Regions from separate parts of the Arthrobacter sp. MDT2-34-1 genome, predicted to be linked through region 2. Evidence: predicted binding sites of a transcription regulator. Region 2 holds the regulator's gene; the other holds the start of a gene.
What was found. Region 2 encodes LexA, which represses DNA repair genes until DNA is damaged. Its sites were predicted from a motif close to TCGAACANNTGTTCGA; they were not measured.
Positions count from the first base shown of each region.

Region 1: a site for LexA is predicted at 2,384-2,399, ahead of AC5RVV_RS15175 (LexA family protein). Genes of this name have one in related genera too.

Region 1 covers NZ_JBNHGO010000003.1:402,863-408,725, forward strand. Annotated here, with positions in the region: gene AC5RVV_RS15170 (ATP-dependent Clp protease ATP-binding subunit) at 1-2,247, opposite strand, end outside; gene AC5RVV_RS15175 (LexA family protein) at 2,459-2,833, shown strand; gene AC5RVV_RS15180 (Y-family DNA polymerase) at 2,826-4,181, shown strand; gene AC5RVV_RS15185 (hypothetical protein) at 4,288-4,503, opposite strand; gene AC5RVV_RS15190 (hypothetical protein) at 4,578-5,057, opposite strand; gene AC5RVV_RS15195 (hypothetical protein) at 5,120-5,338, opposite strand; gene AC5RVV_RS15200 (NAD-dependent epimerase/dehydratase family protein) at 5,421-5,863, opposite strand, start outside.
Region 2 covers NZ_JBNHGO010000004.1:28,990-34,852, reverse strand. Annotated here, with positions in the region: gene AC5RVV_RS16020 (ATP-dependent DNA helicase) at 1-1,781, shown strand, start outside; gene lexA (transcriptional repressor LexA) at 1,893-2,642, opposite strand; gene AC5RVV_RS16010 (LysM peptidoglycan-binding domain-containing protein) at 2,939-3,292, shown strand; gene AC5RVV_RS16005 (histidinol-phosphate transaminase) at 3,365-4,474, shown strand; gene hisB (imidazoleglycerol-phosphate dehydratase HisB) at 4,529-5,146, shown strand; gene hisH (imidazole glycerol phosphate synthase subunit HisH) at 5,143-5,784, shown strand; gene AC5RVV_RS15990 (hypothetical protein) at 5,787-5,863, shown strand, end outside.

The DNA of each region.
Region 1 (5,863 bases), on a different contig from region 2:
CATGGTTTCGCGCAGCCGGCCCATCACCCGGGCGCGCAGATCCTGCTCGCTTCCGAAGCCGTCCACCCCGTCGTTGGCGGTGAAGCCCAGCGCTCCGCCCTTGCTGGCCAGGAACTCCGAGCCGAGATTGGAGGTCATGATCACAACGGTGTTGCGGAAGTCCACGGTGCGGCCCTGCCCGTCCGTAAGACGTCCGTCGTCGAGGACCTGCAGCAGGAGATTGAACACGTCCGGGTGGGCCTTCTCCACCTCGTCCAGCAGCACCACAGAGTACGGGCGCCGGCGGACGCGCTCGGTCAGCTGGCCGGCCTCGCCGTAGCCGACGTAGCCCGGAGGGGCGCCGACCAGCCGTGAGACGGTGTGGCGCTCGCCGTATTCGCTCATGTCGAAGCGCACCATGGCGTCCTCGTCACCGAACAGCGACTCCGCCAGGGCCTTGGCCAGCTCGGTTTTGCCCACACCGGTCGGGCCCAGGAACAGGAAGCTGCCGACGGGCCGGCCCTCGTCCCCCATGCCGGTGCGGTTGCGCCGCACGGACCTGGCGATAGCGGCCACCGCATCGTCCTGGCCAATCACCCGGGCGTGCAGGTCCTCCTCCAACCGCGCCAGCCGCTGCCGGTCGCCCTGGGTCAGCCGGGCGGCCGGAATGCCGGTGGCGCGGGAGATGATCTCGGCGATCTCGGCCTCGCCCACCACATCGGAAGACGCGACGCCGGGGCGGGCCCCGCCGTCGTGGTCTTCCGTGGCACCCGGGGCCGACTGCTGGGCGGAGGCGGCTTCCAGCCGGGCCTTCAGCTCTTCGATCTCGTCGCGCAGCTTCGAGGCGTCCTCGTAGCGTTCCTCGGCGACGGCGGCGTTTTTGGCCGACTCCAGCTCGGCCAGCCGGCCGCGCAAGGCCTCCACGTCAACGCGCGGGCCGCGTCGCAGGCTCAGCCGCGCGCCGGCCTGGTCGATCAGGTCGATCGCCTTGTCCGGCAGGAACCGGTCGGTGAGGTAGCGGGAGGACATCTCGACGGCGGCCCGGATCGCTGCCTCGGTGTAGGCCACCTGGTGGTGTTCTTCGTAACGGTCCTTGAGGCCGGACAGGATGCGGACGGCGTCCTCGATCGAGGGTTCTGAGACCATGACGGGCTGGAAGCGCCGCTCCAGGGCAGGGTCCTTCTCCACCTTGCGGTACTCGCCCAGGGTGGTGGCGCCGAGCAGGTGCAGTTCGCCGCGGGCCAGCCGGGGCTTGAGGATGTTGCCGGCGTCCATGCCGCCCTCGCCGCCGCCGCCGGCACCGATCACGGCATGCAGTTCGTCGATGAACACGATCAGTTCGCTGCTCGCGGCGCTGATCTCGTCCAGGGTCTTGGTCAGGCGTTCCTCGAAGTCGCCGCGGTAGCGGGTGCCGGCCAGCATGCCCGGCAGATCCAGCGACACCACACGCTTGCCGCGCAGCTGTTCCGGGACGTCGCCGGCCACGATGGCCTGCGCCAGCCCCTCGGCGATGGCGGTCTTGCCCACGCCGGCCTCGCCGATCAGCACCGGGTTGTTCTTGGTCCGGCGCGCGAGGATTTCGATGGTCTGGGCGATTTCGTCCGCGCGGCCGATCACCGGGTCCAGCCGGTTCTCCCGGGCCAGGGCCGTCAGGTCGGTGCCGAACTGGTCCAGCATGGGGGTTTCCGACTCGGTGCCGGTGCTCTGTTGCGGGCCGGTTGCAGGGGTGGGGCCGTCGGGCTGCGCCGCAGCTGTCTCCGCCGCCTGCTGCAGTGCCTGCGGGGTGACGCCCGCGCCGGCCAGGATCTGGCCTGCGGGGGTCTCCTGGTTCAGCACGAAGGCGGCGAAGAGGTGCTCGGGGTCGATGTAGGTGGAGCCGAACGCGCGGGCCACTTGGTGCGCATCCAGCAGGGCACGCTGCGCCGACGGCGTGAGCGACGGCGTTTCCCGGGTCGGACCGGTCTTTTCCGGCAGGCCCTGCTCCGCGGAACGCGCGATGGCCTGCGGGTCCGCGCCGGTCAGCTTGATCTGGCTGGCGGCCGGCTCCTGGCCGACCATGACGTGCAGGATGTGCAGCGCGTCCACCTCGATGTGGCCGAGGCCTGCGGCGAACCGGGCTGCCTGCGCCAGCACCTCATGGGTGCGGCGGCTGAGCAGCCGGGTGAGGTCGACCGTGCGGGATTGGGCCGCCCGCTGGCCCTGCAGGTAGCGGGCCAGGAACTCGTCGAATGAACCGTTGCCGGAAGCTGGTCCGAAGAACAGTGGCATGGATAATCCTCCTGTGGAACGTGAGTGTCTTCGACTCATGTTAACGCCTCTACGGCAGGATTATTCCAGAAGTTACCCAAACTTGAGTGGAGCTGGCTCATATGTAGGCCACGGCGGGCCGGTGCTAGTGTTGTGTTCGAAGCTTTGTTCGAAGACGGGGGTCGGGATGTTCGGTGTAGAGCAGCCGTCGGGTGCTTCGGCGGGCCCGGAGATGGGCAGCGGAGCGCCCGAGGAGGCGCGCGGTTTCCCGTCGCCGGCCAGGGACTACTTCCACGGCGGCATCGATCTGAACCGGCACCTGATCCGCGACCGCACCAGCACCTTTGTGATGCGGGTGGCCGGAAACTCGATGGCCGCGGCCGGGATCAGTGATGGCGATGAGCTGATAGTGGATCGCTCTTTGACCCCGCGCGACGGTTCGGTAGTGGTCGCGGTGCTGGACGGGGAACTGGTGGTCCGGCGCCTGCATCTCACCGCGGACGGCGTGCGCTTGCAGGCGGACGACGGCGGCGTTCCCACCGAGGTGGGCGAACTCGCCGACCTGAGGATCTGGGGCGTCGCCACCCGTTGCCTGCACCATGTCTAGCGTCCCCGTGCCCGGGGCAGGCGGGGCGACCTCCGGCCAGCCGTCGGGCTCCGGCGGAGCGACCTCCGGCCGGCCCGGCGAACGGATCGCGCTGGTGGACGTCAACAATTTCTACGTCTCCTGCGAGCGGGTCTTCGATCCGTCCCTCGAGGGACGCCCCGTCGTCGTGCTCTCCAACAATGACGGCTGCGTGGTGGCGCGCTCCGAGGAGGCCAAACAGCTGGGGCTGAAGACCGGGACGCCGTGGTTCCAGGTGGCGCCGCGGGCCAAGGCCTGGGGGCTGGTCGCGCGGTCCAGCAACTACGAGCTGTACGGGGACCTGAGCGCCCGGGTGATGGAAGTGCTCGGCCGGTTCGGGGCCTGGCAGGAGGTCTATTCGATCGACGAGTCGTTCCTGGGCCTGCCCGGCGACGAGGCCCAGTTGCTGGAGACCGCCGGCCGGATCCGTGCCGCAGTTAGTCGTCAGGTGGGCGTGCCGGTCAGCGTCGGCGTGGCGCAGACCAAGACGCTGGCGAAGTTCGCCAACCACGTTGCCAAACGGAATCCCCACATGGCCGGGGTGTGCTCCTTGGGTTCGATGCCCGCTTCCGACATCGCCTGGATTCAGTCGCGCGTCCCGGTCACCGGGCTGTGGGGCGTGGGCGGACGGACGGGGAAACGGCTGAACGCCCTCGGGATCGAGTCGATCGCAGACCTCAAGGCCGCCGACCCGCAGGCAATCCGCAAAAAGTTCTCCGTGGTGCTGCAGCGAACCGTGCTGGAACTGAACGGGACGCCCTGTATCCCGCACGCGGAGGAGCGGGCCGACAAGCAGCAGATCATGTTCTCGCGCAGTTTCTCCACGCCGGTGACCACCCTCGAGGAGATGGACCAGGTGATGGCGGTCTATGCCCAACGCGGGGCGGCCCGAATGGCGGCCGAGGGGCTCCGCGCCTCGGTGCTGACGGTGACTGCGGGGACCAGCAGGTTCGCCGGCGGCGAGGCATCGTTTCCCGCGGCCAGCGTCAACTTGGCGGCGCCTACTCAGGATCCGATCCAGCTGACCAAGGCTGCCGTGGCTGCCATGCGCGGCTGCCTGACTCCGGGCGCCCACTATGTCCGGGCCGGGGTCCTGCTGTCGGGGCTGGAGCCTGCGGCCGGCCAGCAGACCTTCGACCCCTTCGTCAGCGATTTGGAACAGCGGCACATCGGCGACCTGCTGGGCGCGGTGCGTACCAAGTTCGGCGAAGCCTCGATCGGCCTCGGGCAGGGCGGGCTGGCGGCACCCGCGGCGTGGTCAATGAAACGCGAATTTTCCTCGCCTCGCTACACCACCGAGTGGAGCGACCTGCCGGTGGTCAAGGCGTAGCAATGGCGGCCCAACGGTCGCGGCAGCGGCCCAACGGGCACGGCAGCGGGCGAACAGGGCACGGCAGCGGCCGTATCCCGACGACCGCTGCCGTGCCCGCGGTGGATCAGTCGCTCGGGCTCGTGTCGGTGGTGAGCCCGCGGTCGTCCGGCGTTTCCTGGTCCTTCTCTTCAGCCGGCCCGGGCGCGATGTTCATGCCCTCCTTGCCCTCGGGCTCGGGGGCGGAATCGGCCGCCTGCTGCTCCTGAGCATCCGGCGGATCTGCCGGGGTGCCCGACTGGTCCCGCGGACCTTTGACCTGGCCGGTGTCGTTCTCCGTCATGCCAGTCCTTCCCTCTGCCGTTAATGCAGGCGGAGCCCCGGCGAGGGGCCGGGCCCGCCAAAATCCCGGGCGGGTTACACACCGGGCGGGCGCAGGTCGTCGTCCCTGTTGAGGGTGGCGGGTCCGTCCGGCATAGTGCCTCCCTCGCCCGTCCAGCTCTGCCCGAGTTCGTCGTTCTGCGCCGGATCCGACATCGTGGTGTCGCCCAAGGTGGTGCCAGTGGTGTCGCCGAGGGTGGTGGTGCCCGTGGTGCCGCCGGCGGTGGTGGTGGGGCCCGTGGTGCCGCCGTCGTCCTTACCCGAACCGTGGTTGCCGGGCAGCTTGGAGGTTGCCGCGGACCCTGCCTTCTTGGCCGCTTCGGTAACACGGTCGGCGACGCCTGGTGCCTTTTCCTTGACCATGTCGGTGGCTTCGTGCACTTTTTCCTGTACCGCTGGGTTCTGCCAGAACTCCTGGCTCTTGGCCTTCAAGGAATCGTAGGCGGACCTTCCGGATTTCGAACCCAGGACGAATCCGAGGGCGATGCCGGCGCCGAATGTGAGTTTCCCTTTCACAGCGTGCTCCTGTCTGTAGACGGTTGATGGGCGGTGCTAGGTAGAGGTGCGGGCGGTGCCAGTCAGCCGGGGAAAGGCGCGTTGGGCGCGTCCCCGCGGCCGTCCTGGTCCTTGTCGCCGTAGGCCTTCTTGACCAGGTCGTCGGCGAGTTTCTCGTCACCGTGGACCGGGATGTGGGCCTCGTTGACTTCCTTGTCGATGCCGCCTGCGTCGGCGGGAGTCAGAGTGTCGTCATTCGCGTCGTCCGGGTGTTCCGGGCGCCGCTCCTCGTTCGGATTCATCAGGTCCTCCTTCTCGAGCGGGTCGTCCTGTGGGATCAGACCGGGCAGCTGCGCTTTTCGCGCGGCTTCCCATGGGGCCACACTACGCGCCGGTCTCCGGCTTCGCACGGGTCCAGCGGCTGCGCGGGCGCATCGCGGGGGATTCCGTGACCCCTCCGGCCCCGGCCATTCCCGCCAGGACTTCACGGATCGCCGACAACGAATCCACCTGCGGTATCCAGCCGAGTTCGTCCCTGGCCCGGCTGGTGTCCATGACCGGAGCGTAGCGGGCCATGTCCACCCAGCCGGGGTCGCTGGCCAGCAGCCGGAGGGACCACGCGGCGCCGACCAACTGCCGCACCAGCGGCACGGGAACGGGCAGCCAGCGCCGGGCACCGAACAGGGAGGCGACGAGTCCGGGCGTTACCACCGGTTCGGCCGCCACGTTGAAGGCGCCCCTCGCGCCCTGGTCCAGCACCCGCCAGTAGGCGTCCGCCACGTCGTTGGCATGCAACGCCTGGAAGATGAACTCCTCGGGGAACGGGA
Region 2 (5,863 bases):
CGCAGATCGTCAAGCGGGATCTGCCCCGGCTGTTGGAGGCCGTCGCCGACGAGCTGCCCAGGCCGCTGGACGTCGCTTTGCTCAAGGGCAGGAACAATTACCTCTGCCTGCACAAGCTCGCGGGCGGCTTTCCGGACGAGGACGCGCCGGCGGCACTGTTCAGCCTCGGCGAGGACGCGGTGCCGCATCCTTCTCCGGCCGGCGCAGCGTCGGCTTCCGGCGCCTCGGGCGCGCTGGGCAAGGAAGTCGTGCGCCTGCGCGAGTGGGCGCACGAGACCGAAACCGGGGATCGGGATGAACTGGTGCCCGGTGTCAGCGATCGGGCCTGGCGGCAGGTCTCCGTCGGCTCCATGGAGTGCCTGGGCGCCCAGAAGTGTCCCCTGGCCGCCGAGTGCTTCAGCGAACTGGCACGGGGCCGCGCGGCGGAGGCAGACATCGTGATCACGAACCATGCCATGCTGGCCATCAACGCCTTCGAGGGCGTCGCGGTACTCCCGGACTATGACGTGGTGGTCATCGACGAGGCCCATGAGCTGCAGGACCGCGTCACCAGCGCCGTCGCGGGGCAACTCTCCGCCGCCATGGTGCGTACCGCCGCCTCGACGGCACGCAAACACACGGGGATCAGCGTGGAGCCTTTGAACTCCGCCGCCGATGCGCTGGAGGACGTCCTGCAGTCGGTGCCCACCGGCCTGCTGGCGGCCGGCCTCCGCGAGGAGCATGAGCTGGTTCTTGCGCAGGTACGGGAAGCGGCCCGCGCGGCGCTCTCCGACTCGAAGCCCGAGGGTGCGGGGGCAGCGGACGGCGGACGGCAGATGGCGCGCTCACGGCTCGCGGCCGTGCTGGAACTGGCCGAACGGCTGCTGTCCGCTCCGGACTCCCGGGAGGTCATCTGGGCGACCCGTCCCAGCACCTATGGCGAGGCCGGCGACTACGCCGCCAATGACGACCAGCCGGCAACGTTGAACATAGCGCCGCTCTCGGTGGCGTCCCGGCTGCGTGAGGGCTTGTTCGACGACCATACCGTTGTGCTGACATCGGCGACGTTGTCGGTCGGGGGGACCTTCGATGCCGTCGCCGGGTCGCTCGGACTGCTCGGAGCCGGCGCGCCCGCCTATTCCAGCGTGGACGTGGGCAGCCCCTTCGATTACCCCAGGCAGGGCGTGCTCTACGTGGCGTCGCATCTGCCGAAGCCGGGCCGGGGCACCAGCCCGGAACAGCTCGATGAACTCGAGGAGCTGCTGCTGGCCTCGCGCGGCGGCGCCCTGGGCCTGTTCTCCTCGCGGCGTGCGGCAGAAGAAGCCGCGGCCGAGATGCGCGGGCGCACCGACCTGACCATCCTGTGCCAGGGCGAATCGTCGATGGGCGCGCTGGTCCGCCAATTCGCCGAAGAGCCCGACACCTGCCTGTTCGGCACCATGACGCTCTGGCAGGGCGTCGACGTTCCCGGTTCCGCGTGCCGGCTCGTGGTCATCGACCGGATTCCGTTCCCCCGGCCGGATGACCCGCTCACGACTGCCCGAACCCGGTCCGTGGCGCAGTCCGGGGGAAACGGTTTCATGACGGTCTCGGCGACCCATGCGGCCGTGCGGCTGGCCCAGGGAGCCGGCAGGCTGATCCGCGCGTCAAACGACCGTGGAGTGGTGGCCGTGTTGGACTCCCGGCTGGCGACGGCGCGCTACGGGAGTTTCCTCCGCAGCGCCCTGCCGCCCTTCTGGAGTACCAAGGACGGCGCCACGGCCCGCCAGGTCTTGGAAAGGCTGGCTACGGCCTCAGCCTGAACGGGCTGGGGGCACGCCCGTTCCGGAGCGAGCGGGGCCCTGCCCGGGGACCGCCCGTGCGGGCAGGGGATCCCGGGGTGGCTGCAGCGCGGACCGGGGAGACCGGGCGCGTCAGAGGGCCCGCATCACCGAGACAACCTTGCCCATGATGGTTGCGTGGTCGCCCAGAATCGGTTCGTACTGGGTATTCTGCGGCAACAGCCAGGTATGGCCGTCGCGCTGCCGGAAGGTCTTGACCGTTGCTTCGTCGTCGAGCAGCGCCGCCACGATGTCGCCGTTCTCGGCCGTGTGCTGCTGGCGGACCACGACCCAGTCGCCGTCACAGATGGCCGCATCGATCATGGAATCGCCCGAGACCCTGAGCATGAACAACTCGCCGTGTCCCACCAGTTGCCGCGGCAGGGGCATGACGTCCTCGACCGCCTGGTCCGCCAGGATCGGCCCGCCCGCTGCGATCCTTCCCACCAGCGGCACCATCGCCGTGTCGGATGACGTGGTCAGCTCGGATACGGCGACGCCGCTGGAGCTGCGCAGCTGTTGCGGTTCATCGACTCCGACGATTTCCACACCCCCGTGCTCGAGTGTCAGCGGGGTCAGGATTTCCATGGCACGGGGACGCTTGGGGTCCCGCCTGATGTAGCCCATCTTCTCCAGTTGGGCCAACTGGTGCGTGACGCTGGACAGGCTTGCCAGACCGACCGTGTCACCGATCTCGCGCATGGACGGAGGGTATCCGTGGGACATGACGGAGCGCTGGATGGTTTCCAGAATCTTCTTCTGCCGCGGCGTCAGGCTGCGCCCCACTTTGACGGGCCGGCCGCGTCGCTTCGCTCCGGCAGTGGTGGTGGTCTCTTCCGACATGTCCGGCCCCGGTCTCCCCGTAGTGGTCCCTGCGCCGGCGCCGTAGCGGAACCGCACATGGACTGTTGTCTCAACTGTTTTGTCGGTGGCGGCTGATGCACTGCTCTTACTGCCGCCCGACGCTTACAACGCTAGGCGAGGCGGTAGCGAATTTCAAACATTTGTTCGACTGAGTCTCGACAATGTTCGATCACCAGTGCTAAAACTGTAAGAGACGCATTCGAAGATACGTTCGAATATCGTTGCAAGACGATCGAAACCAGCCGAAATAGATCGAATATCGGAAAGGTGGCACCATGTCCGCCCAGCTCGCACCGCAGCCCGCCGGCCTTCGTACCAGCACAGGCCTGCGGCTGACCCGCCGCGGCCGTTTGTTGCTGATCGGCCTGCCGCTGATGCTCGCCGCGGCCGCAGCCCTGACCCTGATCGGTTTCTTCACGGCTCCGGCAATGGCCGCCGCCGGGGGGCTGGGACCTGGACCGGCGGCGACCGTCACGGTCGTCAGCGGCCAGACACTGTGGGACATCGCAGTGCAGTCCGCCCCGGACCGCAACCCCCACGATGTCATTTTCGAGATCGCGCAACTGAACGGTCTCCAGGGGGACGTCGTCCATGCCGGACAGCAGCTGCTGGTCCCGTCGGCGCGCTGAGGCAGCCGTAATATGAGCTGCTTCGGCCCGCCCGATTCCTGCCCCGGGCGGGCCGAAGCTTAAACTGGACCGGTGAGTGAGCAGCTAGAACGCCTGAACCGCCTGCCGTTGCGGGAAAATCTCCGGGGCCTGGAGCCGTATGGCGCGCCCCAGCTGGAGGTTCCCGTCCTCCTGAACGTCAACGAAAACACCCATGGCCTGCCCGATGCTGTCCGTCAGGCCATCGTCTCGGCCGTCAGCGAGGCTGCCGCGGGTCTGAACCGGTATCCGGATCGCGAGTTCACGAAGCTGAGGACGGCGCTGGCCGGCTACTTGGGGCACGGCCTCACCGCAGAGAACATCTGGGCCGCCAACGGATCGAACGAGGTCCTGCAGCAAATCCTCCAGGCCTTCGGCGGCCCCGGCCGCACCCTGCTGAGCTTCCCGCCCACCTATTCCATGTACCCGCTGCTGGCCAGCGGGACGGACACGGATTATCTGGCCGTCCCGCGGGGGGCAGACTTCACGCTGTCCCCGGACGCTGCCGCCGCCGCTGTGGCCGACTCCGGGGCAAACGTGGTCGTTCTTTGCTCGCCGAACAACCCGACGGGCACCGCCCTGGGTCTTGAGGTCGTGGAGGCGGCGTATGAAGCGGGGGAGGCCTCCAAGGCCATCGTGATCGTGGACGAGGCCTACGCCGAGTTCGCCCACGCCGGAACGCCGAGCGCGCTGACGCTGTTGCCGGGGCGGGAGCGGCTCATCGTTTCCCGCACCATGAGCAAGGCCTTCGCGCTGGCAGGCGCCAGGGTCGGGTACCTCGCCGCCGCACCGCAGATTACCGATGCGCTGCGCCTGGTCCGCCTGCCCTACCACCTGTCCGCCGTCACGCAGGCAACGGCCCTGGCCGCGTTGGACCATGCCGATGCGCTGCTGGCCAACGTCGAAGACATCAAGGCGCAGCGGGACCGCATTGTCGACGGGCTGGCCGAGCTGGGACTCGACCCGGCGCCGTCCGACTCAAACTTCGTGTTTTTCGGCGGGTTGGAGGACCCCCGCTCGGTGTGGCAGGGACTGCTGGAAGCCGGCGTGCTGATCCGCGACGTCGGGATCCCGGGCCATCTGCGGGTAACCGCCGGCACTGAGGCCGAGACCACAGCCTTCCTCGACGGCATCAAGGCCCTCGTGGCGAGCCCCGTCTCCTAAACTAGTAAGAGCGAACCGGCTCGCGCCGGTCGACCAATTCGTCAAAGGACTCCCATGACCGTGGAAACCACCACTGGACGTACCGCACGCCTCGAACGCATTACCAGCGAGTCGTCCGTGCTGGTTGAACTGGACCTCGACGGCACCGGCCGTTCCGAGATCAGCACCACCGTGCCGTTCTACGACCACATGCTCACCGCCCTGGCGAAGCACTCGCTCGTCGACCTGACGGTGAAGGCCAGCGGGGACACGCACATCGACGCGCACCACACCGTCGAAGATGTCGCCATCACCATCGGCGACGCGCTGAAGGAAGCGCTGGGCAATAAAGCCGGGATCCGCCGTTTCGGCGAAGCCACGGTGCCCCTGGACGAGGCGCTGGCCCACGCCGTCGTGGACATCTCCGGCCGGCCCTACCTGGTGCACACGGGAGAACCGGCAGGCCAGGAGTACCACTTGATCGGCGGACATTTCACCGGATCGCTGACCCGCCACGTGTTCGAATCGATCACACTGCACGCCCAGATCTGCCTGCACATGCGCGTGCTGGGCGGCAGGGACCCCCACCACATCGTCGAGGCCCAGTTCAAGGCCTTCGCCCGGGCACTCCGCGCCGCCGTCGAAGCCGATCCACGTGTCGAGGGCATTCCCTCGACGAAGGGAGCCCTGTGACGGCTGCGCCCAAGGTCACCGTACTGGACTACGGTTCCGGGAACGTCCGCTCGGCAGTCCGCGCGCTGGAGCACGTGGGTGCCGACGTCACGCTGAGCCATGCCTCCGACGACGTCCTCGACGCAGACGGCCTGCTGGTTCCCGGCGTCGGCGCCTTCGCCACGGTCATGCAGGGGCTCAAGTCCGTGGACGCGCTTCGCTGGATCGGGCGCCGGGTGGCCGGCGGCCGGCCCGTGCTGGGAATCTGCGTTGGCCTGCAGGTCATGTTCGAAGAAGGCGTGGAACATGGCGTCCGCACGCAGGGCGTCGGGGAATGGCCGGGAACCGTGGAAGCGCTGCCGGCGGAGGTCGTGCCCCACATGGGGTGGAACACCGTGGACGCCGCAGAGGGCAGCCGGCTGTTTGCCGGGATCGAAGACGAGCGCTTCTACTTTGTGCACTCCTACGGTGTGCAGCACTGGAACTTCGACGTCACCCAACCCGCGATGACGCCGCCGCTGGTGACCTGGTCCACGCACGGCGCCCCGTTCATAGCGGCCGTTGAAAACGGTCCGCTGAGTGCTACCCAGTTCCATCCGGAAAAGTCCGGAGACGCCGGCGCGGAGCTGCTGCGCAACTGGTTGAAGACGCTGAGGTAGCCATGGGCAGCATCCTCCTGATGGGCCTGGCCGGGCTGCTGGCCGGCGGCGCCATCTCGTTCCGGCAGCAGCGGCTGCC